3 regions of the Paenibacillus sp. P3E genome follow, and region 2 is predicted to be linked to each of the others. Evidence: riboswitches for the same ligand, from Rfam matches in the RefSeq annotation. Region 2 holds a riboswitch; each other region holds the start of a gene.
The links. Region 2 has a riboswitch for thiamine pyrophosphate ahead of A3842_RS13345 (ABC transporter substrate-binding protein). Riboswitches for the same ligand answer to the same signal wherever they lie in the genome.

Region 1: it holds a riboswitch for thiamine pyrophosphate, as region 2 does, so the genes downstream of both, A3842_RS19880 (thiamine phosphate synthase) here and A3842_RS13345 (ABC transporter substrate-binding protein) in region 2, are expected to answer to the same signal.
Region 3: it holds a riboswitch for thiamine pyrophosphate, as region 2 does, so the genes downstream of both, A3842_RS16985 (ABC transporter ATP-binding protein) here and A3842_RS13345 (ABC transporter substrate-binding protein) in region 2, are expected to answer to the same signal.

Annotation. Positions count from the first base shown of each region.
Region 1 is NZ_LVWH01000179.1:30,779-38,050, reverse strand. Features, by position in the region: gene thiH (2-iminoacetate synthase ThiH) at 74-1,186, opposite strand; gene A3842_RS19890 (thiazole synthase) at 1,217-1,981, opposite strand; gene thiS (sulfur carrier protein ThiS) at 2,121-2,324, opposite strand; gene A3842_RS19880 (thiamine phosphate synthase) at 2,390-2,992, opposite strand; TPP riboswitch at 3,117-3,218, opposite strand; gene A3842_RS19875 (SDR family oxidoreductase) at 3,387-4,256, opposite strand; gene A3842_RS19870 (NUDIX hydrolase) at 4,494-4,919, shown strand; gene A3842_RS19865 (hypothetical protein) at 5,002-5,427, opposite strand; gene mdh (malate dehydrogenase) at 5,550-6,491, opposite strand; gene icd (NADP-dependent isocitrate dehydrogenase) at 6,582-7,272, opposite strand, start outside.
Region 2 is NZ_LVWH01000160.1:2,456-9,727, forward strand. Features, by position in the region: gene A3842_RS13335 (ABC transporter permease) at 1-56, opposite strand, end outside; gene A3842_RS13340 (thiamine-binding protein) at 53-346, opposite strand; gene A3842_RS13345 (ABC transporter substrate-binding protein) at 396-1,466, opposite strand; TPP riboswitch at 1,590-1,701, opposite strand; gene A3842_RS13350 (hypothetical protein) at 1,882-2,181, shown strand; gene A3842_RS13355 (hypothetical protein) at 2,211-3,680, opposite strand; gene A3842_RS13360 (MFS transporter) at 3,725-4,897, opposite strand; gene A3842_RS13365 (pyridoxamine 5'-phosphate oxidase family protein) at 5,057-5,497, shown strand; gene A3842_RS13370 (EAL domain-containing protein) at 6,023-7,060, shown strand; gene A3842_RS13375 (response regulator transcription factor) at 7,256-7,272, shown strand, end outside.
Region 3 is NZ_LVWH01000170.1:4,654-11,925, forward strand. Features, by position in the region: gene A3842_RS16970 (amino acid ABC transporter substrate-binding protein) at 1-270, opposite strand, end outside; gene A3842_RS16975 (DHA2 family efflux MFS transporter permease subunit) at 615-2,135, opposite strand; gene A3842_RS16980 (TetR/AcrR family transcriptional regulator) at 2,330-2,986, shown strand; TPP riboswitch at 3,058-3,161, shown strand; gene A3842_RS16985 (ABC transporter ATP-binding protein) at 3,273-4,061, shown strand; gene A3842_RS16990 (ABC transporter permease) at 4,045-4,821, shown strand; gene A3842_RS16995 (ABC transporter substrate-binding protein) at 4,818-5,870, shown strand; gene thiM (hydroxyethylthiazole kinase) at 5,972-6,775, shown strand; gene thiD (bifunctional hydroxymethylpyrimidine kinase/phosphomethylpyrimidine kinase) at 6,804-7,272, shown strand, end outside.

The sequences.
Region 1 (7,272 bases), on a different contig from region 2:
CAAGCAGGAATAGCACCAGAGTCACAGATTCTCTTCATGCTTTTCTGAAAGTTAGCATAGTAGCCACCCCTTATTAGGACTGCAGCTTCAGCAGGTCCCAATCCTTAAAGACGGGCTGCAGGCCGGCTGCCTGAAGCATATCCGTGATCTCCTGCACATTCCGTTCATCCGAGATTTCGAATTGCGGAGTCCCGCCATCCTGGGTGTGTCCCCCTACTTCGGTGGAGACACCTGCCGACATTTTGGTGATTCCAAGATGGATCAGGTGATCCCGCAGGAAGGCGGGCTCCCGGGTGGACAGGGTAATGCCGGAGCGTGGCAGAAACAGGCGATACGCCAAAATAATCTGCACCAGCGCACGGTCGGTAACATCGCTCTCCGGGTTGAACTCGCCCAGATACGGACGAAAACGCGGGGCGGATAAGCCGATTTCACATTCCGGATATTTGTCCTGCAGATAGCGGGCATGCATCGCGGTCATGAAGGCTTCCTGGCGCCAATCATACATGCCCAGAAGCGCACCGATGTTGACCGAGCGGAAACCGGCCTGACACCCTCGTTCGGGGGCATCCAGACGGTTCCGGTAGACTCTTTTGGGACCTTTCACATGCAGCTTGCGGTAGGTTTCCTGATGGTACACCTCCTGATACAGGGTCAGCCCGTCCACTCCCGCTTCCCTAAGCTCCCGGTACTCCTCAGTAGACAGCGGGTTCACCTCTATACTGACAGAAGAGAAGTATTCATGCAGAATTTCTACACATTCCTTCACATAAGCGGCCGGACTATCCTTGCGCGATTCCCCGGTCAGAATCAGAAGATGGCGCAGGCCCGTGGAGGAGATCGCTATAGCCTCTTGTCTGACCTCCTCCGGAGTCAATCTTTTTCTCGGAAAATCATAAATCGAGCTGAAGCTGCAATACGTACAGTGATTCACACAGAAATCAGCCAGATACATCGGTGTGAACAGCTGCATCACATGCCCAAAATGCGAACGGGTCAACCGTTGCGCACGCTGAGCCATCTCCTCCAGACAAGATTCCGCAGCCGGAGACAGCAGGGTCTGCAGGTCTTTTTCATCCAGACGATCCTTGAGAAGTGCCCGCTTCACATCCTCCACCCGGTACTCCTGCCACAAGCTCCCGTAAGGCAGTTGCTCCAGACGAGTCAGTGGTTCAAAAAAACTCATGTTACTCCCCCATTTCCGTTAGCCTGTGAGTCACTTCAGAAATCCGGTCAATGGCGAAGACGCTACAGCCGTCTCTTCCACTGGACCGAGTCCTGCCAAATAGGCCTTGCGGCCTGCAGCTACCGCCTCACGGAAGGCCGCAGCCATCAGCAGCGGATCACGGGCGGTAGCGATTGCCGTATTGAGCAGCACAGCGGATGCGCCAAGCTCCATCGCTTCTGCCGCTTCGGACGGGCGGCCGATGCCGGCGTCGACAATCACCGGTAGATCCACCTCAGAGATGAGAATGCGCAGCAGCTCTGTGGTACGCAAGCCGCGGTTCGAGCCGATGGGGGAGCCGAGCGGCATGATGGCGGCGGCCCCCGCTGCTTGCATCCGCAGCGCGGCTGAAAGGTCCGGGCTCATATAGGGCAGCACTACGAAGCCTTCGGCGGCCAGTATTTCTGTGGCCCGGATAGTCTCCAGGTTGTCTGGAAGCAGATATTTCTGATCATTGATTACCTCAATCTTGACCCAATTGCCAAGGCCTGCGGCTCTGGCCAGTCTGGCGATCCGCACAGCCTCCTCAGCAGTGCGCGCACCCGAAGTATTTGGAAGCAGAGTCATATGGGAAGGAATATGGCTGATAATATTGTCCTGGCTCTCCGGATCTACACGGCGCAGAGCTACCGTGATTACCTGTGAGCCTGAAGCTGAAACCACCTCGGGAATCAGTGTATTGCGGCTGTATTTGCCGGTACCGATGAACAGCCGGCTCGATAACGTAATGCCGCCAATCACCAATGGATCTAACATGAACTCGCCTCCTGGGATGAAATTCGACAAGGGAAACGGCTTCACCGTCATTTTTAAGACGGTATCCGTTTCAGTAAAAAATAGAAGGACAATTTTTAGCGTAAAAAAAATTCAAATATTTAATGATAGCCTCATGGCTTCAGCCCCCGCCTACAAAATGTACCAGCTCCAGCCTGTCGCCTTCACATAATATCTCCGACCCGTAATGCTCCTTGCTGACAATCTCACCATTTCGTTCCACGATCACAAGCCGAAAGCTCCATTCGGGCCGGCTTAACAGATCGGCAACGGTCCGGCATTCTTCCGCAACCACTCCGGGCTTGCCATTAATGATCAGATTCATGCGCTCTCACCTCCTTGGCGTGGTACCATTCACGGATTTACTGGAGTCACAATACACCACAGGTCCTACGCCTTCTGGACCGCCAACCGGTAAGCACGGGCAGCAGATACGGGGTCATCCGCTCCGCAAATGCCGGACATGACCGCAATCCCGGCAGCACCGTGACGGATCACTTGACCTGCATTTCCAGGCTCCACCCCGCCGATAGCAATCAGTGGAATACGGGTGCTGCGCACCGCTTCCTCCAGGAGCGCCAAACCGCGCCCCCGCTGTCCGGGCTTGCAGCCAGTAGGGTAAATATGGCCGAACAGGCAGAAGTCCGCCCCCTGCCTGCCTGCTTCCGCTGCTTCTGCCGCGGAGTGCACCGACCTGCCCAGCCGGAGGCCGGGAGCGGCTGCACGGACTGCTGCAGGCGGCAAGCTGTGCCAGGCTAGCTGGACAGCGCCTGCACCAGCGGCCAGCGCAACATCCAGCCGGTCATTGATGACCAGTCTGGATGCGGGGATTCCTGCAAGCAGCAGTTGCTCTGCCATGCTCAGCAGCTCCAGGGCAGACCGGTGCTTTTCCCGCAGATGAATAAAGTCCACGAGCGGATGCACAGCAGCCGCCAGGCTGACGAAACGCCCAAGCTCAAGCTTCCCGTCCGATATTAAATGAATTTCCGCCACTTCTTCACCTCCTGCTTCACACTATTGCAGCAAAACGCGCAACACAAAAAAACCGCCCCCACGATAGGAGGCAGTCATAAATTTGTACAGGAATACGGGTATAAGAAATACAACCCCGCTGCAGTTCATTCATTCTCCGCTTTCCTACGCTGGTTTTAACCAGATCAGGTTCAAAGGGTCCGAACGTCACGTTCGTCTCAGCCTTGCGGCACCCCTAGGGACAATTGCAGTATTCAATTGCTGACGTGGTTCATATTAACATATTAATCCTCGGAAAAGCTATCCCTTTTACCCAAAGCTTCATCTTATATGGTACATAAAAAAGAGCAGACCGCATGGGCCTGCTCTTGAACTGTTATATTTTCCAGAAACCTACTTGACCGTACAGCAACTTCTAGCCGTTGACAATTTCCCCGCCGTTGACATGCATTACCTGGCCGCTAACATAGGATGAATCATCCGAGGCCAGATAGACGTAGGCTGGTGCCAGCTCTTCCGGTTGTCCCGGACGCTGCATGGGCTGTGTGCCGCCGAACTCGCTGACCTTTTTGGCATCAAATGTGGATGGAATCAGCGGTGTCCAGATCGGACCCGGAGCAACAGCATTCACACGGATGCCCTTTTCCGCCAGATTCATCGACAACGAGCGGGTGAAGCTGAGAATCGCGCCTTTGGTGGACGAATAGTCCAGCAGCTGCGGACTGCCGCGGTAGGCGGTGATCGACGTCGTGTTGATGATCGTGGAGCCTTTTTTCAGATGCGGCATAGCTGCCTTGGTCAAATAGAACATGGAGAAAATATTCGTACGGAACGTCCGCTCCAGCTGCTCAGAGGTAATATCCTCGATCTTGTCCTGCGGATGCTGCTCGGCCGCATTGTTAATCAGGATGTCCAGCTTACCGAGCCCCTCTACCGCCCGGTTGATCAGATTCTGGCAGAACGCTTCTACGCCGATGTCACCGGCAATCAGAATACACTTCCGTCCCTCCTGCTCTACTTGGCGTTTGGTCTCTTCGGCATCAGAATGCTCATTCAGATAGGAAATGACCACATCCGCACCTTCTTTGGCAAAATGAACGGCAACCGCCCGTCCAATGCCGCTGTCGCCTCCCGTAATGAGCGCCGCCTTACCCAGCAGTTTGCCTGCCGCTTTGTAGCTGGACGTTTCAAATTCAGGGCGCGGATTCATCTCGCTCTCGATACCGGGCTGACGGTCCTGCACCTGGGGAGGCAAGGTTTTGGTAGTCTGCATATTTTCTGGCATGATCCATTCTCCTTTCGCTGTGTACCTTTTGTTGAAGTAACCACATCGTATTAGGATGGCTTCTGCATCATCAATTATACAATCGCTTTACGTTAAGTTACTTACCACACTTCCCGGCTGTCCAAACAAGAAATTAAGTCGTTTTTGACGTAAAGGGCCGATATAATTTAGTGAAGTATAGATCCGAGATGGGATTCGGACCGATTAACCCATAGGATTAGGAGGCGCATAAGTTATATGACCAGAAATACACGGAGCATCATCGTTGCGGTCAAAGGAGTCATTCTGCATCAAGGCAGAATCCTGCTCGTACAGCGGGCAGCTGCAGATGCGATAGGAGCAGGCAGCTGGGAATGTCCCGGCGGAAAAATGGAATTCGGAGAAGGCCTGGAGGCTGCACTCGAGCGGGAGATTAAGGAGGAAACCGGACTCACGGTCACGGTGGAAAGGCTATTGTATGCAGTGTCCTTTCTGACCGATCCGGGCAGGCAACTCGTCATCATCACCTACTGGTGCCGGACCGATGAGCATACAGTGGTGCTCTCCGAAGAGCATGCAGACTATAAATGGTGTACCCGTCATGAGCTTCAGGCCCTGCTCCCACCCGGAATACAAGCGGAATTTGAGAAAAGCAATGTGTTTTTGTCAGAGGACCTGCTATAAGGTAATCAGGCTGGAAGGCAGTAAAAGCCCGCCCCCTCGAATCAGGGGCAGGCTTGACGGTTTGGTGAATAATCATCCTTACCTAGATAATGTGTCTATACACCATGAAGAATACCATTACGATCAGCACAACCATCAGCAGCAGGCTCATGGTACGAAGCTTCGCGGTTTGGTCTGACACATCACGGTTCTCACGCATGCCGGCTGTGGCCAGACGCAGCGGCTTGCCCATAATACCGCCCAGGGCAAACATTGCCAGCAGGAGTACAACCACGACAACCATCCAGGCTACGGTGTAATCCCCCTTAGAGATCATGTATCCGCCAGTCAGCAGCTGAATGACCAGACCATACTGGGCAAACCGGTTCAATCCGCCAATGGCGCTAAGCGTCCCTTCTTTGGCTGCAGCTGACAGCTTACCTGTGCCGCTCAGAATAAACGGAAGCACCAGATAAAAGCCGACCGCCAATGTCCCGATCATATGTAAGAAAAAGAAAATCCGATCCATTGTTTAACCTCCTCACTTTTCGCTGTGATATAAGTTACATTCTTATTATACCCAACCCCGCCGTCCATGAAAAGAAAACCCTCATTTCCATTCAAGAAATGAGGGCTTGTGACCGCTGGGAATCATACCTTAACCACTGAAGTAACCGCACGTACAGAATCTGCTGATTTATCCAGAGCCGCTTTTTCTTCCGCGGTCAGCTCCAGCTCGTAGATCTTCTCAATACCTTCCGCACCAAGCAGCGCCGGGATACCCATGAACAGTCCGTCATAACCATATTCCCCTTCCAGCAGGGCAATGACGGGAATAATCCGCTTCTTATCCTTCAGGATCGCTTCAGTCATTTGCACCAGAGATGCTGCAGGAGCGTAGTAGGCACTTCCATTACCCAGCAGGCTGACAATTTCGCCGCCACCGGCACGGGTACGCTCTACAATATCGGCAATCCGCTGGGCAGGAATCAGCTTATCAATCGGAATGCCGCCGGCACTGGAGTAACGGATCAGCGGAACCATATCATCCCCATGGCCACCCATCACAAAGCCGCGTACATCCTCTACCGAAACATTAAGCTCTTGAGCAATAAAGGTGCAGTACCGCGCGGTGTCCAGCACACCGGATTGACCGATTACACGATGCTTAGGAAAGCCTAGGGTATTATAAGCAACGTAAGTCATGGCATCCACCGGATTACTCAGGATAATTACTATGGATTCCGGAGCTACTCGCTTCACATTCTCACAGACTGATTTTACGATGCCCGCGTTCGTATTCACAAGGTCATCGCGGCTCATCCCCGGTTTGCGGGCAACTCCCGCCGTAATGATGACGATATCTGAATCGGCAGCATCGCCGTAGCTGGAAGTTCCTGTGATCTGGGCGTCATACTTCTGCACCGGACCGGCTTCCTGCATGTCCAGCGCCTTCCCCTTGGTCTGGTTCTCAAGCTGGGGAATATCCAGAAGCACCACATTACCAAGCTCCCTCTGGGCAAGCATCAGCGCCGTGGTGGCACCGGTAAAACCGGCGCCCACAACTGTAATTTTATGACGTTTGATAGCCACGAGTGATCCTCCTAAGCGTTTGTTAGGAATACCGTATTGAATTCCTTCGTACAAACTCACTTCGTAAGCATATGCAATTGATTTCAGGGACTACAGGTGATTAATGATCTCGTCAGCAAATGCCGAGCATTTCAGCTCTGTTGCGCCTTCCATCTGACGGGCGAAATCATAGGTTACGGTCTTATTGTTAATGGCCGTGCTCATGCCATTGTAGATCAGATCAGCCGCTTCCTGCCAGCCCAGGTGCTCCAGCAGCATGACGCCGGACAGAATCACTGAACCCGGATTGACCACGTCCTTATCCGCATACTTAGGTGCAGTACCATGGGTAGCTTCAAAAATAGCGTGACCCGTAATATAGTTGATATTCGCTCCGGGAGCGATGCCGATGCCGCCGATTTGCGCAGCCAGTGCGTCGGATAGGTAATCGCCGTTCAGGTTGAGCGTTGCAATCACATCGAAATCGGTTGGACGGGTCAATACCTGCTGCAGGGCAATATCCGCAATGGCATCCTTGATGATGATTTTGCCCGCTGCTTCTGCTTCCTTCTGAGCAGCATTAGCTGCAGCCTCACCGCTCTGCTCCTTGATGGCATCATATTGATTCCAGGTGAAGACATGATCGCCGAATTCCTGCTCGGCTACCTCATACCCCCAGTTCTTAAATGCGCCTTCGGTAAACTTCATAATATTGCCTTTGTGTACTAGTGTCACACTCTTGCGGCCATGCTTGATTGCATATTCAACAGCGGAGCGCACCAGACGCTTCGAGCCTTCCATG
Region 2 (7,272 bases):
AGAAAAAAGATGACCGCCACAAGGGGCGGCCAGATTTGGTTCCAGTACGATCTCACGGCCGGTATTTTTCCGTCAGTTTATCCATGCTGATTCCGCTGGGGTTATGGGCGATCTTGATTTGTGAGATGACGCTGGGGCTACCCGCTGCGATCAGCGCTTCATGCATTTGGCGTACCACCTCAAGCAAATCGCTGAGTTCGCCCTCCATCGTGGTTTCGAGCGGATTCACCTGGTGCTTCACGCCGGATTGCTGAATGACCTCAATGGCCTTATCTACATAAGGAATAGAATCCTCGTTATTCGGAGTTTTAGGAATGACTTGAACGCTGAGCAGGGTGTTTGCCATATCAATCAGATCCTTTCAGGTTGGGTATTGTAAAACTTGCAGTGTAAGATTACTTGCTCTCCGGCAGATATTCATTCGTGAACGCTGAAGCGGTATCCAGTGGTTTGTCCAGCAGCTTCAGACCGTACATCCAGTCGGCGTAATTCTTCCAGACCTCGGCTTTCTGCTCTCCCCATCTGGAGGCATCGTCCTTATATTTCGGGCTGAGCCATTTCTGGCTGGCCAGGACGAGCTTGGGGTCCAGATCCGGCACAGCCTTCGAGAGGATGGCGGCAGCTTCTTCCGGCTTGTCGATCGCATATTGATAACCTTTGGAGGTAGCTGCAAGGAACGCCTTCACCAGCTCTGGATGCTCAGCGATTTCCTTCTCGCTCGTGGTCAGCACCGGGGTGTAGTAATCCAGTTGAGGCGCGTAATCCTTCAAATACAGCATGTCCAGCGGTTCACCGCGCAGCTCGGCTTCAATACCGGTCCAGGCGTAGAATATCCAGGCAAAATCGATGTCACGTTTCACGGCGGTGAAGAAATCAGCTTCGCCGATATTGACCAGCTTCACCTTTTTAACATCGCCGCCTTCAGGGTCCATGATCGCCTTCATGGCAGCTTCTTCAGCCGGGGAACCCCAGCCGCCGTAGGTTTTGCCTTCGAAATCCTTTGGTGTCTTGATATTGCGGTCCTTCGGGGCGGCAAACCCTGAGGTATTATGCTGGATGATGGCGGCGATGGAGACGAGCGGCACATCCTGCAGACGGGCCAGAGTGAGCGCCTCCTGGGCACTGATGCCAAAAGCGGCTTCGCCTGAGGTGACCATCGTGTCGGCTCCCGCCGCACCCGGCTGTACAATTTCTACATCCAGGCCTTCCTCCTTGTAATATCCCAGCTCTTTGGCTGCATAGAGGCCGGTATGGTTCGTATTCGGCGTCCAGTCCAGCGCGACCTTGATCTTAGTCAGTTCCTTAGGCGCGTCCGTTCCTGCTGCGGTTGCTTCCGGCGCGGCGGTGCTGTCCCCGGCTGGAGCGGCGCTATTCCCGCCGGAATTCGCAGTATTACTGCCGCACCCGGCCATGACGATGACCAGCATGCAGCTGATGCAGAGCATTAGTGCTTTTTTGACTCCCATTTCTATTCTTCTCTCCTTCCAGCTAACCCAGTCTTCCGAACTCTGATGATGTCCATACCAAAAAAAGCGCCCCGAAGATCGGGACGCCAGCAATTGCGTTAGGTGGCCGCTTAGCCAAAATGACTGAATGCGGGTGGTGATTCCTACGCTGGCATTATCCAGATCAGGTATAAGGGTCAGTATCTGTGTGGGATACACTCTCAGCCGGCCAATTCCAGCCCCCCTGGTACTATGAAGTTATGGGTGTTGCTGTGTTCTTACGCTGTATTATAGCGGTCCCCTTCGGGGTTGTCCAGTAGTGGCCCCGGATTCCAGCAATCCGCTCAGGCACTGCCAGGCACGCTGGGTAGACTTACCATATGTTATATAATAAGATTAATACTTTACAATTATGTTTCGAAAAAGGAGTGACCCTATGCTCACTGATCAGCAAAATGCCGGAGAACGGCTGAAGGTGCTAGCGGAACAGTTGGCTGAAGAAGTCACTTTGCGTCAGTATGAACGCCAGCCCGAGTTGCGGCAAAGATTCGGCCCTTCCGGAATGGCAAGAACCATGCAGGATTCACTATATCATTTACGGTATCTGGCGCAAAGTGTGGCGCTGGACAGCCCGCTTCTATTTATTAATTATATTGTCTGGCTGAAGGCGCTGCTGGTGCCTAAGCTTGTCTCTGCGTATGCGGAAGCCTGCCGGGAACTCGAGAACCTGCTGTAGATCAGCGGGTTCTCTTTTTTATAGGTTTGTCAGTCATATCCCTGAACTCTTTTTCTTTTTCTGCGGCGGCTGCGGATTCCGTTCCACAGCTGCTTCAGGCTCAGGCCGATACTGACAGCGATCCCCGTAAATGCAACGAACAGCGCCAGATATTCAAATGGGGAATACTCCAGCATCTTGCTCCAGTCAATCTTACCTTTAAGGTCCTCGATCACCTGATTCATGCCATAAATACCGCTCACCACTGTGAACACCGTCAGGATCATCAGCAGCGTGTCCCGCCGTTTGGCCTGGAATTTCTCCTGGTATTGAAACAGGTCATTCAAGGTCATTTTGACCTCATCGAACAGGGCATCATTCCCGTAGACCTTGCGCAGCTGGAAAAAAATCTCCCGGCCCTGGGACTGCGAAATGAGCTCCAGAAAATAAAATTTGGCCGAGAACTTGTTGATCATAAAGATCAGGTTCTCAATTTCATCCACATCATGGTTAATGCGCAGCCGGGAGTGGATGTTGGCCAGCTTCAGCAGAACGATTTTATGAAATATGCTCAGCAGCAGCCCGTAATAATATTCTCCATACATCTGATTAATGAGCTGGGTGGCTACCCCGGATTCAGCCAGGCTCAGGCAGCAGAACGTCTGCTCATTCGTCATGTAATAGGTGTCCGGCCCCCAGCGGCTATAACAGTGCTCCCCGCAATAGTCCCGAATATACCCAGGATCGCTGGCACTGATGTATGGCTTGCCTCCCAGGGTCATACCATCCAGCTGGGAAGCTCGGTACAGCAATTCCATGCTAATCTCATTTTCCTTGTCCTCCTGCCGGTCAAAGCCGTAAAAAGCCTGAACCAGCATTCTCTCATCCACAAAGAACGGCAAAGTTTCAAAATAGGCGCCATTGATTTCCGAAGGGTCGAGAAAAGGCTCCAGTCCGCCCACTACATTCCTGAACACAAAATCCTCCACCTGATCAAAGGAACGGTCATGACAGTGGATGGAGGTTAGTTTGTCCCGAAAAGATACATCCTCCAGTGTCCGGAAACGGTCGGCGAACTCAAGGACGGTGCTGAAGGGGAGATGCTTCTCCCCGATGCTGACTCTGATCGTCAGGAAACCGAGTTCAAAAGGGCAGACGAATACATCCGTCGAGAGCACTTGAAAATAAACCGACTGTCCGGGCATATCCATCCTGCAGGGCAAATGATTGGCCCGGGAAAAGCGGCGGAAGGAATCCTTGTCCTTCTCGCGGGGGAATAGCACATGGGCGGCAAACGGGAGGTAGCTCCGCTCCATCTTTTCATGGGAAACAGAGTAGCCTTCGCCGTAATAAGCGTCCTCCAGTTCTTTGTTGTCAAGAAAAAACCGGGTGAATCCTTCTTGTGTCAGATGTTCGATCAGCTTCATATCTTCACCGTCCTTGATAGAGAAGGGGAAGATGAACTGCAGCAGGGCGGTATGAAGTGTTGGTTCAGAAGCAATAGGGATAAGTTCAGGCATGAATAGGTCCCACCCTTGCACGAAGGATAATTACACGAATTATATTACCCTATTTTCCAGGCTGCCACGCTAAGCAGGAACAGCACAGCGGCACAAGCGGCCAGCAGTCCAGAGGTCTGGGCGATCTGCAGATGATCCATGGACCAGCCGGTGGCAAGCGGCAGCACCGCGCCGCCGATCCCGCCGGAAGCGATCATAATGCTGGGAGTGGATTCCTCGGCTCCTGGCAGCAGCTTGCTGGAGAAGACGAGCGCTATGGAGAAGATGCCTGACATGCATAGACCGAGCAGCGCCAGTACAGCAAAAGCGGCAACGCGCTGCGAGGCGAACGGGAAGATCGCCAGCAGCAGTACAGTGGCGAAGCAACTGGCCAGCACATATCTCCGATAGGAGATCCGCTCAGCCAGAACCCCGGCGTACAGCCGTCCCGCAGACATCGCCAGCCAGAAGAAGGTGACCGTTAGGGCCGCCGAAGCGTCACTCATGCCGAGTTTGGTTATGAAGATCGCCGGCATGAAGTTGACGAGGCTCATCTCCGTACCGACGTAGAGAAAGAAGAAAACTATGAACAGGCTGAGCAGTATCCACTGCCTGTCTTTATAGGGAAGCTTTCTTGAACGCAGGCGCTTAGCGCCCCGTTCTCTGCGAGGGGGGCGTTCGTCGAGTACGCTCTGGAGGCGGCCGAATCCGCCCTTGGCCCAGAACAGCAGAGAGATCAGTGCAGAGGCCGCGACGATCAGGAAGGCCAGCCTCCAGGAGCCGGCTGCAATGAGCGGGCTTGCAGCCAGCGGCATCACGAGCGCGCCTACGCCGAACAGCACCTCCAGCCGGCTCATGGCCACTGCAGTTCCCTCCGTGACAGCTGCTATAATGATGGTGCCGATGACGGCTTCAATCATGCCGAAGCCAAAGCCTGCGGCCACGGCGATGACATACATCCAGCCCCATGGCGGGAGAAAAGCATAGGCGGTTTCCGCACATACCAGCAGACCGGTGGCGATCAGCAGACCACCCCGTTTGCCGAAGCGGCGGTTCAGCAGCGGCGAGATTAGCACGCCGGCCAGGAATCCGGCGAATTGACTGAAGATCAGCTCGCCGCCAGCGCTGTAATTGCGGTCATAATGCTGCAGCAGAACGGGAAGAATCGAGCCCATAACCACGTGGGCCAGTCCAATGACAAAGTAGGAGAGGCAGCCGATCCAGATCAATTTTTTCAAGTAGGAAGCTCCTTCTGTAATGAGTTTATGGCTGGACGCGGGATTCAATACCCTCTGAACGGGTACACTACTATAAGCAACGGTTTTATCATAAATCCAAACTGCGGACGTGGATATATAAACTTATATTCACATGAATAGAAAGGAGCTGTTTCGTCAATGGATAACAGAGAGCTGGAGCAGACGATCATCAAGGTGCTGGATGACAACAAGTTCGGATCCTTCGGTACGATAGAAGCCGGCAACAAGCCTAAGGTGCGTTATATGGCGGTATTTCATGACGGGCTTCACATTTATTTGGCTACCAACCGCCAAACGCATAAGGTAGAGGAGCTTGAGGATAATCCGAATGCTTTTCTGCTGCTTGGATATGAACAGGGCGGCGGCAAAGATGTGCTTGAAATTGAAGCCACCGTTGCCGTCACCAAGGATGAGGGCCTGCGGTCCAAAGTATGGAACAAAGAGCTGGAGAAATGGTTCAAGGGTCCGGATGACCCCGACTATGTGATCCTGGAGCTGAAGCCGACACGGATAGAGTATATGGGCAAGGACCAGCAACATGGTGTCTGGGAAGGCTCGGTGGCGGTCTCCGGCAAGTAGGAAAGTTATTTGTTGATACTTGAAAAAGAAGAACGTAAACCAGCGATTCTGCCGTTATTGGGGAATCGCTGCTTTGCGTTTTCAGGTGGGTTGTAGAACTTGTAAGCCCCATTCAAGATCTCTCCACTATATAGTTTGAAATTGGAAACACCTGATGAGGGGACTATCATTTTTAGTGGAAAAAAGCTCACTAATCCGACTCATTCGGCATATAGAGTACCCTATGTGGGAAAAAGTAAAACTAATTCTACTGAAAACGGCCGTATGGGAGGATTATGCTTGAATTAGGTGTACAAACTGACATTGTTCAAGCCTCAAGCCTCAAGCCTCAAAGCTCCTGCCTCCAGTTCAACAGCAACCCGAACAGAGTTCTGTTCGCGGGTCGTCCAAGGTATGCGTCCACGTATATCTTACTCGAAAAACTGAGGGGGATTTTGTCTCAGGAGCCATGGCTGGCCTATGGGAAATCATGTTATACTTTGCCTTATAAGCAGTATCGACATCATGAGGGGTGGAGGGGATTCCATGAGCTGCATCGACTGTTCTCCAATTGAACCGGTGGAAGACGAAGGGGATTTGAAATTCAGGCCATGCACACTTCCCCTCGTTACCGCTGTAAAGGCTGAGGGTTACGCGGTTGAAGGCGTACAAGACGCAGGTAAGATTACATATGGATCCCGTGAGGAACTCTTGCGGCTTCTGGAACGGCTGGACCAGCTTCAGCAGGAGTTGGGTCTAGAATTGTCGGTAAGCCTTAACGGCCGGACTGCCCGGATGTTGGTGGAGCGGTGGCTTACGCTGGAGCAGCTGAAGGTCAGATTTACCAGTGAGAATCTGATTGCCATCATTGCCAATCACAATTTCTGCAGCCATATGCAGCCTATTGTGGATTTCAATGAGGTGATTGTGGGCTTTGAGCTCTTGCTGCGGCCGCTTCCGGGGAGCGCATCTTTTAAACCCTACGAGCTGTTTGAGATTGCCAGGCAGACCGGATTTCATTCTTTTCTTGACCGGGCTGCGCGCATATCGGCCATTGAGACCAGCTCAAGGCTGCTGCCAAAGGGGATCAAGCGGTTTGTTAATTTTTTGCCCTCCTCCATCTACAATCCTAAGTATTGTCTGACTCACACCTTTGAAGCCATCAGACGTCTGGGCCAGATCCCGGGGGACTTTGTGTTTGAGGTCGTGGAGACGGAAAAGATTGCAAATATCCCTCATCTGCAGGATATTTTTAGCGAATATCGCAAACAGGGCCTGCTGGTTGCACTGGACGATGTCGGTGCCGGCCATTCCACGGTAGAGGTTATGACGAGCCTGAGGCCGGATTATGTCAAAATTGACCGCGGGCTAATCAGCTTCTGTGACCAGGATGACGCGAAACAGCGGATCATCCGGGATATCATGAACCGGGCATGGGATTGTGGAGCCAAGGTGCTGGCTGAAGGTATTGAGCGGCGGGAAGAGTTTCTGTTCTGCCGGGATATCGGCATGGACCTTGGACAGGGATATCTGCTGGGCAAACCGTCAGACAAGCCGCCGGCCCGTTTTGGACACATTGCATAATAGGTAGTTTATTCATCCTCGGGTGCGCAGATGTTTCTCTGTGCTGCCCCGGGGATTTCTTGAATATAAGGATTTATATGTTTTACGCTATAAATCATCCTTCTATTTCTCGCTGAAACGGATACCGTCCCTTAAAAGGACGGCGAAGCCGTTTCTACTTGTTTTGCCGAATGAAGGAGAAAGGATTTGAAGCTAATGAGTGTTACGCTGCT
Region 3 (7,272 bases), on a different contig from region 2:
AGCGATCTCAACGTCAAAACCGGTTAGCTTACCGGAAGAATCATGGAAGGTAAATGGTGCATAGGTACCCTCGGTCCCAATACGCAGCTTACCGCTGGCTTTGATGGCCTCCAGGCTGTTTTGTTCCGCAGGTGCTGCAGCTCCTTCAGTAGGTGCTGCCGAAGACTCGGCTGCTGAATTTTTGCCTCCGGCATTATTGTTATTATTGCCGCAAGCTGCTAGCAGTACCACTGTAAGCAGCAATAGAATAGTCAAACTAAGTTTTTTCATAAATCGATAACCCCTCTCGTCTCATTCTCTGTATGTACCGGCTGTTCACCGGCAAGTTGAATAGTAACACCGTCACATCAGCGGAGTCAATAGTTTTTCCGATAATAAACATCGGAATTATGATGTAAGCGTTTGAACCGCTATTTTCCTTCTCTTAAGGCTGCTGGTATTGGAATAGCATACCCCAAAACATGTTAAATTCCCCAGAGAAGTCAGGTACAAAAAGTGGAAACAGCTTCGCAGTCCTTATAGAGCCTCAACAATAAAAAAATCCCCGCAGCACCTGAATGCTGAACGGAGATATTTGCACTAACCCATATGTTATTTGACTGCATTTACAGAAACTAACTATGCATCATTTCAGGCTGAACCTTTGACTTGGAGCCGTCTTCCCCGCCTCTGCGCCCTCTCCGCAGAAGTAAGCCCAGCATAGCACCGCCCAGAGCAACGAAAATCATAATGTGAAAGGTATCATCAAACCCTTTGGCAAGAACGGTTTGTGTAGCCAGCTTCAAGGCTTCGGGTGAAGCTTCTGCCGCGCTCTTGCCGGCTGCAGCGGCAGCCTCTTGCATTTCCGCCCCGCGCGCAGCCGCTCTTGAGGTCAGGATGGTTACCAGTGTGGAAACAGCCAGAGAATTGATTACCTGCTGCATGGAATTGGTCAAGGAAGTGACCCGGTTAACCAAATGACTTGGCGCCTTGTTGAGCAGATGTGTATTCATTGGCATCACCATCATTCCCATGCCTGCACCGCACATGATCAGCGGCAGAATCAGGTCCCTGCTCTGCGTGGTAAGATCCACATGAGAATACTGGTACAACGCACCCGAAACCAGGCTGAGTCCGCAGACCACCAGCCAGCGAACTCCGATCTTGTCGAACAAAATCCCGGCAATGGGCATCATAAGGCCAGAGGCAATCGCCTGGGGCAGCAGGGTAAGACCCGTATCAAATGCTCCGAAGCCGCGGGCCTGCTGAAGAAACTGCGGGAGCAGGAACAGCGCACCGTACAAGCCGAACTGTGCAATCCATTGTACAACAATCCCTGTGCTGAAATCGACCGAGCGCAGAATACGCAGTTCCAGGAGCGGTGTCTCCGAACGAAACTCAGCAATGACAAAAGCGATTAAGGCCACAGCACCGAGGGATAAACCGATCAGTGTTTTGTCCGAAGTCCAGCTGTCCGCTCCCTGGCTCACCCCGTAAGACAGAGAAGCAAAGGCAAGGGGCCCAAGAATGATCCCAAGCTTATCCATCCCCGGCACCTGGCTGCGTTCCGATTGAGGCAGCTTGCGGGAACCAATCAGAAGACAAATGATCCCGATGGGAATATTAATGAGGAAGATCCAGCGCCAGGAATGATACTCCACCAGCCAGCCGGACAGCACGGGACCGATAGCCGGAGCGAACAGCACCGGAATACCCATGATCCCCATGACTACGCCTACCTTGCTCTTGGGTGCCAGTTTGTACACATATGCCATCCCGACAGGAAGCACACAACCTCCGCCCAGACCCTGCAGGACACGGAACGCAATCAGCCATTCTGCACGGCTTGGTGTTGCACAGAGAATTGAACCCATAGTGAATACGATAACTGCAGTCAGAAAAACAGTCTTGGCCCCAAAGCGGTCAGACAGCCAGCCGGACAACGGGATCACCGAAGCCTGGGCCAGCATGTACCCGGTCACAATCCATTGCAGTGTATTTAGATCCGTATTAAAATCCTTAACCAGCGTTGATAAAGCCACATTCATAGCCGTACTGTCGAGCACCACCATGAATACACCGGCAATGATGGCCAGCAGCGGAACCAGAATGCTTGACAGGCGAAAATCGGCCTCCGGTTTCAGCGATTGCTCCATTCTCTGTCTCCTCCTGAATTGAACTGCGCGCAGGTGGACTTATTGACCTCAGCGCAGCTTAATCGATATAATATATCTCTAAACGGACAACTGTCCGTATTTACATTTTTCAGTCTACGGACAATTGTCCGCTATGTCAATGGAGTTCACATATTTCCTGTAAATATATACTGTATTTCTGAAAGGAGCCTGTCATGAACCCGAGAGAACAAGGCAGCAACCCATCCTCAAACCCAATACCACCATCAAATCCATCCTCCTTCCGGAATAATCAGGACCCTTATGTCCAGCGTATTCTTGAGGCCGCCCGAGCGCTTTTTACTGAGAACGGTCTGGAAGGAGTCAGTATGTACGGCATTGCCAAGCAGGCAGGAATCGGCCAGGGCTCGCTCTACCGCAGATTCACGGACAAAGGTGAAATTTGCTCTGCCCTGCTCTCCACCAGCTCAGAGCGTTTTCTTACCCGTTTGGAGCAGGAGCTCCAAACCACTTTAGAAACAGACAGCTCCATTGAGGAACTGCGGAGCAGTATTGAACAAGTGGTGGATTTCATAGACCAGCATGCCGAGCTGCTGCAGATGATCAAGTCTGAGTTCACGGGTAAGAAACAGCTTACCCAGTTTGAACATCCGATTTTCCAGCGGCTGAATGCAGTTATGGCCGAGCGTCTGCGGAGGGTTGCTGATGACGGCAAGCTGATTGCTATTGATCCGCATTTTGCCGCAACTTCTCTGATCGCGGTCCTCAGCCCTGATCTCTATCTCTATCAGCAGAAGCTTCACGGGTCGGGCAAAAAGGATATCCTGGAAGGGATTCTAACCCTATTCGTAACTGGACTGCAGCGGTCCTGAGTACACTTTCTTTTGACAACATTCTGGAATATGCTATATTAGTTAGCAGTTGCGAATATAATATTGACCTGCTATTTCACTAGGGGAGTCTAATGACTGAGACGAAGCCTTAAGCTTCGGACCCTTGGAACCTGATCTGGATCATACCAGCGGAGGGAAGTGGAACAGAAACGATCAGCAGTGCCGCTTCACGCCTACTGCCTGAACCTTTCAGACCCATTTGCCTCCCCTGGAGACGGATGGGTCTTTATTGTGCTTCCTAAGTCCCGGAAGCAGATGCGTGCCAATGAAAGGAGGCTTAATACATACGAGTATGATCTCTATCACTAACCTGTCCTATGCTTTCAGCACTTCACCGCAGATGCCCGTATTCAGTAGGCTCTCGATGAACGTCCGCCGGGGCGAATTCATTTCCATTGTCGGTGCCAGCGGCTGCGGAAAAAGCACCCTGTTCAAAATCATCGCCGGTCTGCTTCGGCATACAGGTGGCGAACTCAAAGTTCACGGTATGATCTCTGACGATCCATCGTCGCGCCTGGGCCAGGTCGCCTATATGCCGCAGCAGGATCTGCTGTTGCCCTGGAGAACCGTGATGGACAACTGCCTGCTGCCTTGGGAGCTGAAGCGAAAAGGCAGCAAGGCAGTTGCTGTAAAGAATATCCGTGAGATGCTCGAACGGTTTGGCCTTGAAGGTACAGAGCGGCTCTACCCGCAGGAGCTGTCCGGGGGGATGCGTCAGCGGATCGCTATGCTCCGTACCCTTGCCGCTGGAAATGAGCTGATGCTGCTCGATGAGCCTTTTGGAGCACTGGATGCCATAACCAAGCGTGAACTGCACCGCTGGCTCCTGGAATTGTGGAGCAGTCTTAAGCAAACGGTTCTGTTCATCACCCACGATCTGGAGGAAGCGCTGCTGCTCAGTGACCGGATTTACTTGATGTCTGGAGGCAGCGGCGGTGTACAGGAATTCTCGGTGGATATCCCGCGGCCCAGACACTACCGGATGAACTATGAACCGAAGTTTATTACTTTGCGGGAGAATTTGGAGCGGAGGCTGCATGAGAGTATCTATTAGCAGAACCTTTCTGCGCGATTATGGCCCCTTTGCCTTGCTGGTACTGGTCACCCTAGCCGGCTGGGAGTTCGCTGCATGGCTGAAGCTTGTTCCAGCATTCATTCTCCCGGCTCCAACAGCTATATGGACGGCACTTATGGAGCAGAAAGAACTGCTCTTCGGAGAGCATTTACCCGCTACACTTCAGGAGGTTTTGCTCGGCTTTGTTCTGTCAGCAGCCTGCGGCATGCTGCTGGGTACGGGAATGCACATGTTTACTCCGCTCGAAAAGGCGTTATACCCTTTGCTGGTGATCAGTCAGACCATTCCGCTGATCGCGCTGTCACCCATTTTTATTATGTGGTTTGGCTATACCCTATGGAGCAAGGTTGCGGTGGTTTTCCTTACTGCCTTTTTCCCGGTGGTAGTAGGGACCTTTGACGGTCTGCGCAAAAGCGGTGCTATGTACAAAGAACTGCTGCTCACACTTGGTGCGACCCGCTGGCAAATTCTGCTAAAGACCCAGATTCCGCCTGCACTGCCCTCTTTGTTCTCTGGTCTTAAGCTCTCTATGGTCTACTGCGTCATTGGCGCGACGATTGGGGAATGGCTGGGCGGTAGCCGGGGGCTCGGCTATTTCAGCCGGCGGATGGCGGGCAATCTGCAAAGTGCGGAAATGTTCGCCGCAGTATTTCTTTTATCTGCACTCGGTATCGTTTTATTTCTATTTATTGTGCTGCTCGAAAAAATTATTTTGCAGAAAAGAGGCATTCATCGATGAAACTGATCCCTTCTGAACCTCCCTTTAGAAAAAGGAAACTCCCTTTGCTCCCCTTATTGCTGCTTCTGTGTCTGGGACTTGCTGCGACAGGCTGTGGGAACAGCAATGATAAGTCTCCAGCCAGCTCTGCATCAGCGGATCAAGGCGGGCAGCCCCACAAGCTGACGATTATGCTCGACTGGTACCCGAATGCAGTCCACTCCTTCCTGTACGCCGCCCAGCAGAACGGCTATTTTGCCGACGAAGGGCTTACTGTGGATATCCAAATGCCCGCTGACAGCAATGATGCCCTGAAGCTCGTAGCCGCAGGTAAAGTTGACCTGGCCCTAAGTTACCAGCCGCAGGTGCTGATGGCTCGGGGTGAGCAGATTCCGGTGAAGTCCGTAGCTGCGATCGTCAGACATCCGCTTAATCATCTGATGGTTCCGGCTGACAGCGGGATCAAGAGCCCAAAGGACCTGGCAGGCAAAAATGCCGGATACTCCTCGATCCCACTCTATGAAGCTATGCTGAAAACCATGGTCAAAAGCGATGGCGGAGATCCTGGAGCAGTAACCCTGACCGATGTGGGTTTTGACCTGATTCCAGCCATTACAACCGGGCGTGTCGATGGCATTATTGGCGGATTTATTAACCATGAGCAGTTGATTCTGGAAAAGGAAGGCCATCCGGTCATTTCGCTGAATCCAACCGATTACGGCGTCCCCGATTATTATGAGCTAGTATTGGTCGCCAGCGACCAGGGCCTGCAGAATTCTGAAGGCTATATCCAGAAGTTTATCCAGGCAGCACGTAAAGGACAGCAATTCGTTGCGGATCACCCGCAGGAGGCACTTAACCTCCTTCTGGCTCATGAGGATGCAACGGCTCCACTCGACAAAGACATCGAATCCAAAAGCCTGGAGCTGCTGCTGCCCCTAATGGACGCCGGCAGTGAGCCGTTTGGCTATCAGGACCCTGCATCATGGGAAAAGGTACAAACCTGGCTGAGTGATAACGGGCTGCTGAATGGCAAGGTGAAGACCGCGGAGGCTTTTATTAACTTGTAAATGAGAATTCATAAATGCTCATATAACTAAGTCTACGCTTCTGGAGCGAGTTTGTACGAAGTGAATTCATAGAAGCAAGGCTGACAAAACTTTTAGGAGGAATACTCATGTCTTTCTTATCCAAAGTGCGGGACAGCAATCCGCTGGTGCATAACATTACCAATATTGTGGTCGCGAACTTCAGTGCGAACGGACTGCTGGCACTCGGGGCTTCGCCTTTTATGGCGGATGCACATGAAGAAGTCGCGGATATTGCCGCTATGTCTGGTGCTGTAGTGCTCAATATCGGTACACTCAATGACTACGCCATTGATTCGATGCTAATTGCCGGACTGGCAGCGAACCGTCATCATGTGCCGGTTGTCCTTGACCCCGTAGGTGCCGGAGCCACTGCTTACCGCACCGAAGTAACCCATAGGCTGGTCAACCAAATGCAGATCACCGCGCTGCGCGGCAACGTCGCTGAAGTGGCCCATGTGGTAGGCGAGAGCTGGAACATCAAAGGTGTAGATGCCGGTACCGGAGACGGTGATGTGGTGGCATTGGCTGTAAAAGCTGCGCTGAAGCTGAATTGTGTGGTGATCATCACCGGCAAAGAGGATGTTATCACGGATGGCAGCACCACCTACGTAGTCAGCAACGGCCACCCTGTACTGACTAAGGTTACCGGCACCGGATGCCTGCTCAGTGCAGTCGTCGGCGCTTTCCTGGCAGCTAGCGGCGGCGCCTGGCTGGAAGCAGCTGCAGAAGCTATATCCTTCTATGGCGTTGCCGCTGAAATTGCGGCCAGTCGGTCGTGCCAACAGGGAGTCGGCAGCTTCCAGATCGAGTTCCTGAATCAGCTGGCTCTCGTTACCCCGGAAGTATACGCAGAGCGCTCCCGCATACAACGACTTGAACAATGATAACATTTTCACCAAAGGAGAGCTTGCGATGACAGAGCCTACAAGGAATAAAATATTCAAAGCATTGACAATTGCCGGTTCCGACTCCGGGGGTGGGGCTGGCATTCAGGCCGATCTTAAAACCTTCCAAGAGCTGGGGGTATACGGTATGTCCGCGCTTACTGCAGTGACAGCACAGAACACCTTAGGTGTTCAAGGCGTATATCCGCTGGAAGCGGATGCCGTTACCGCGCAGCTTGATTCCATCGGAACCGATCTTACACCGGATGCTGTCAAAACAGGCATGCTGTTCAGTAGCGGACTCATCCTTGCAGTTGCCGAAAAGGTGAGCCAATATGGCTGGGACCATTTGGTCGTTGATCCGGTTATGGTTGCCAAAGGCGGTTCTCCCCTGCTCCAGCAGGAAGCCGTACAGGCACTGATCCGCTATCTGCTGCCACTGGCCCTGGCTGTAACACCCAATATCCCTGAAGCAGAAATTCTGAGCGGAATGAAGA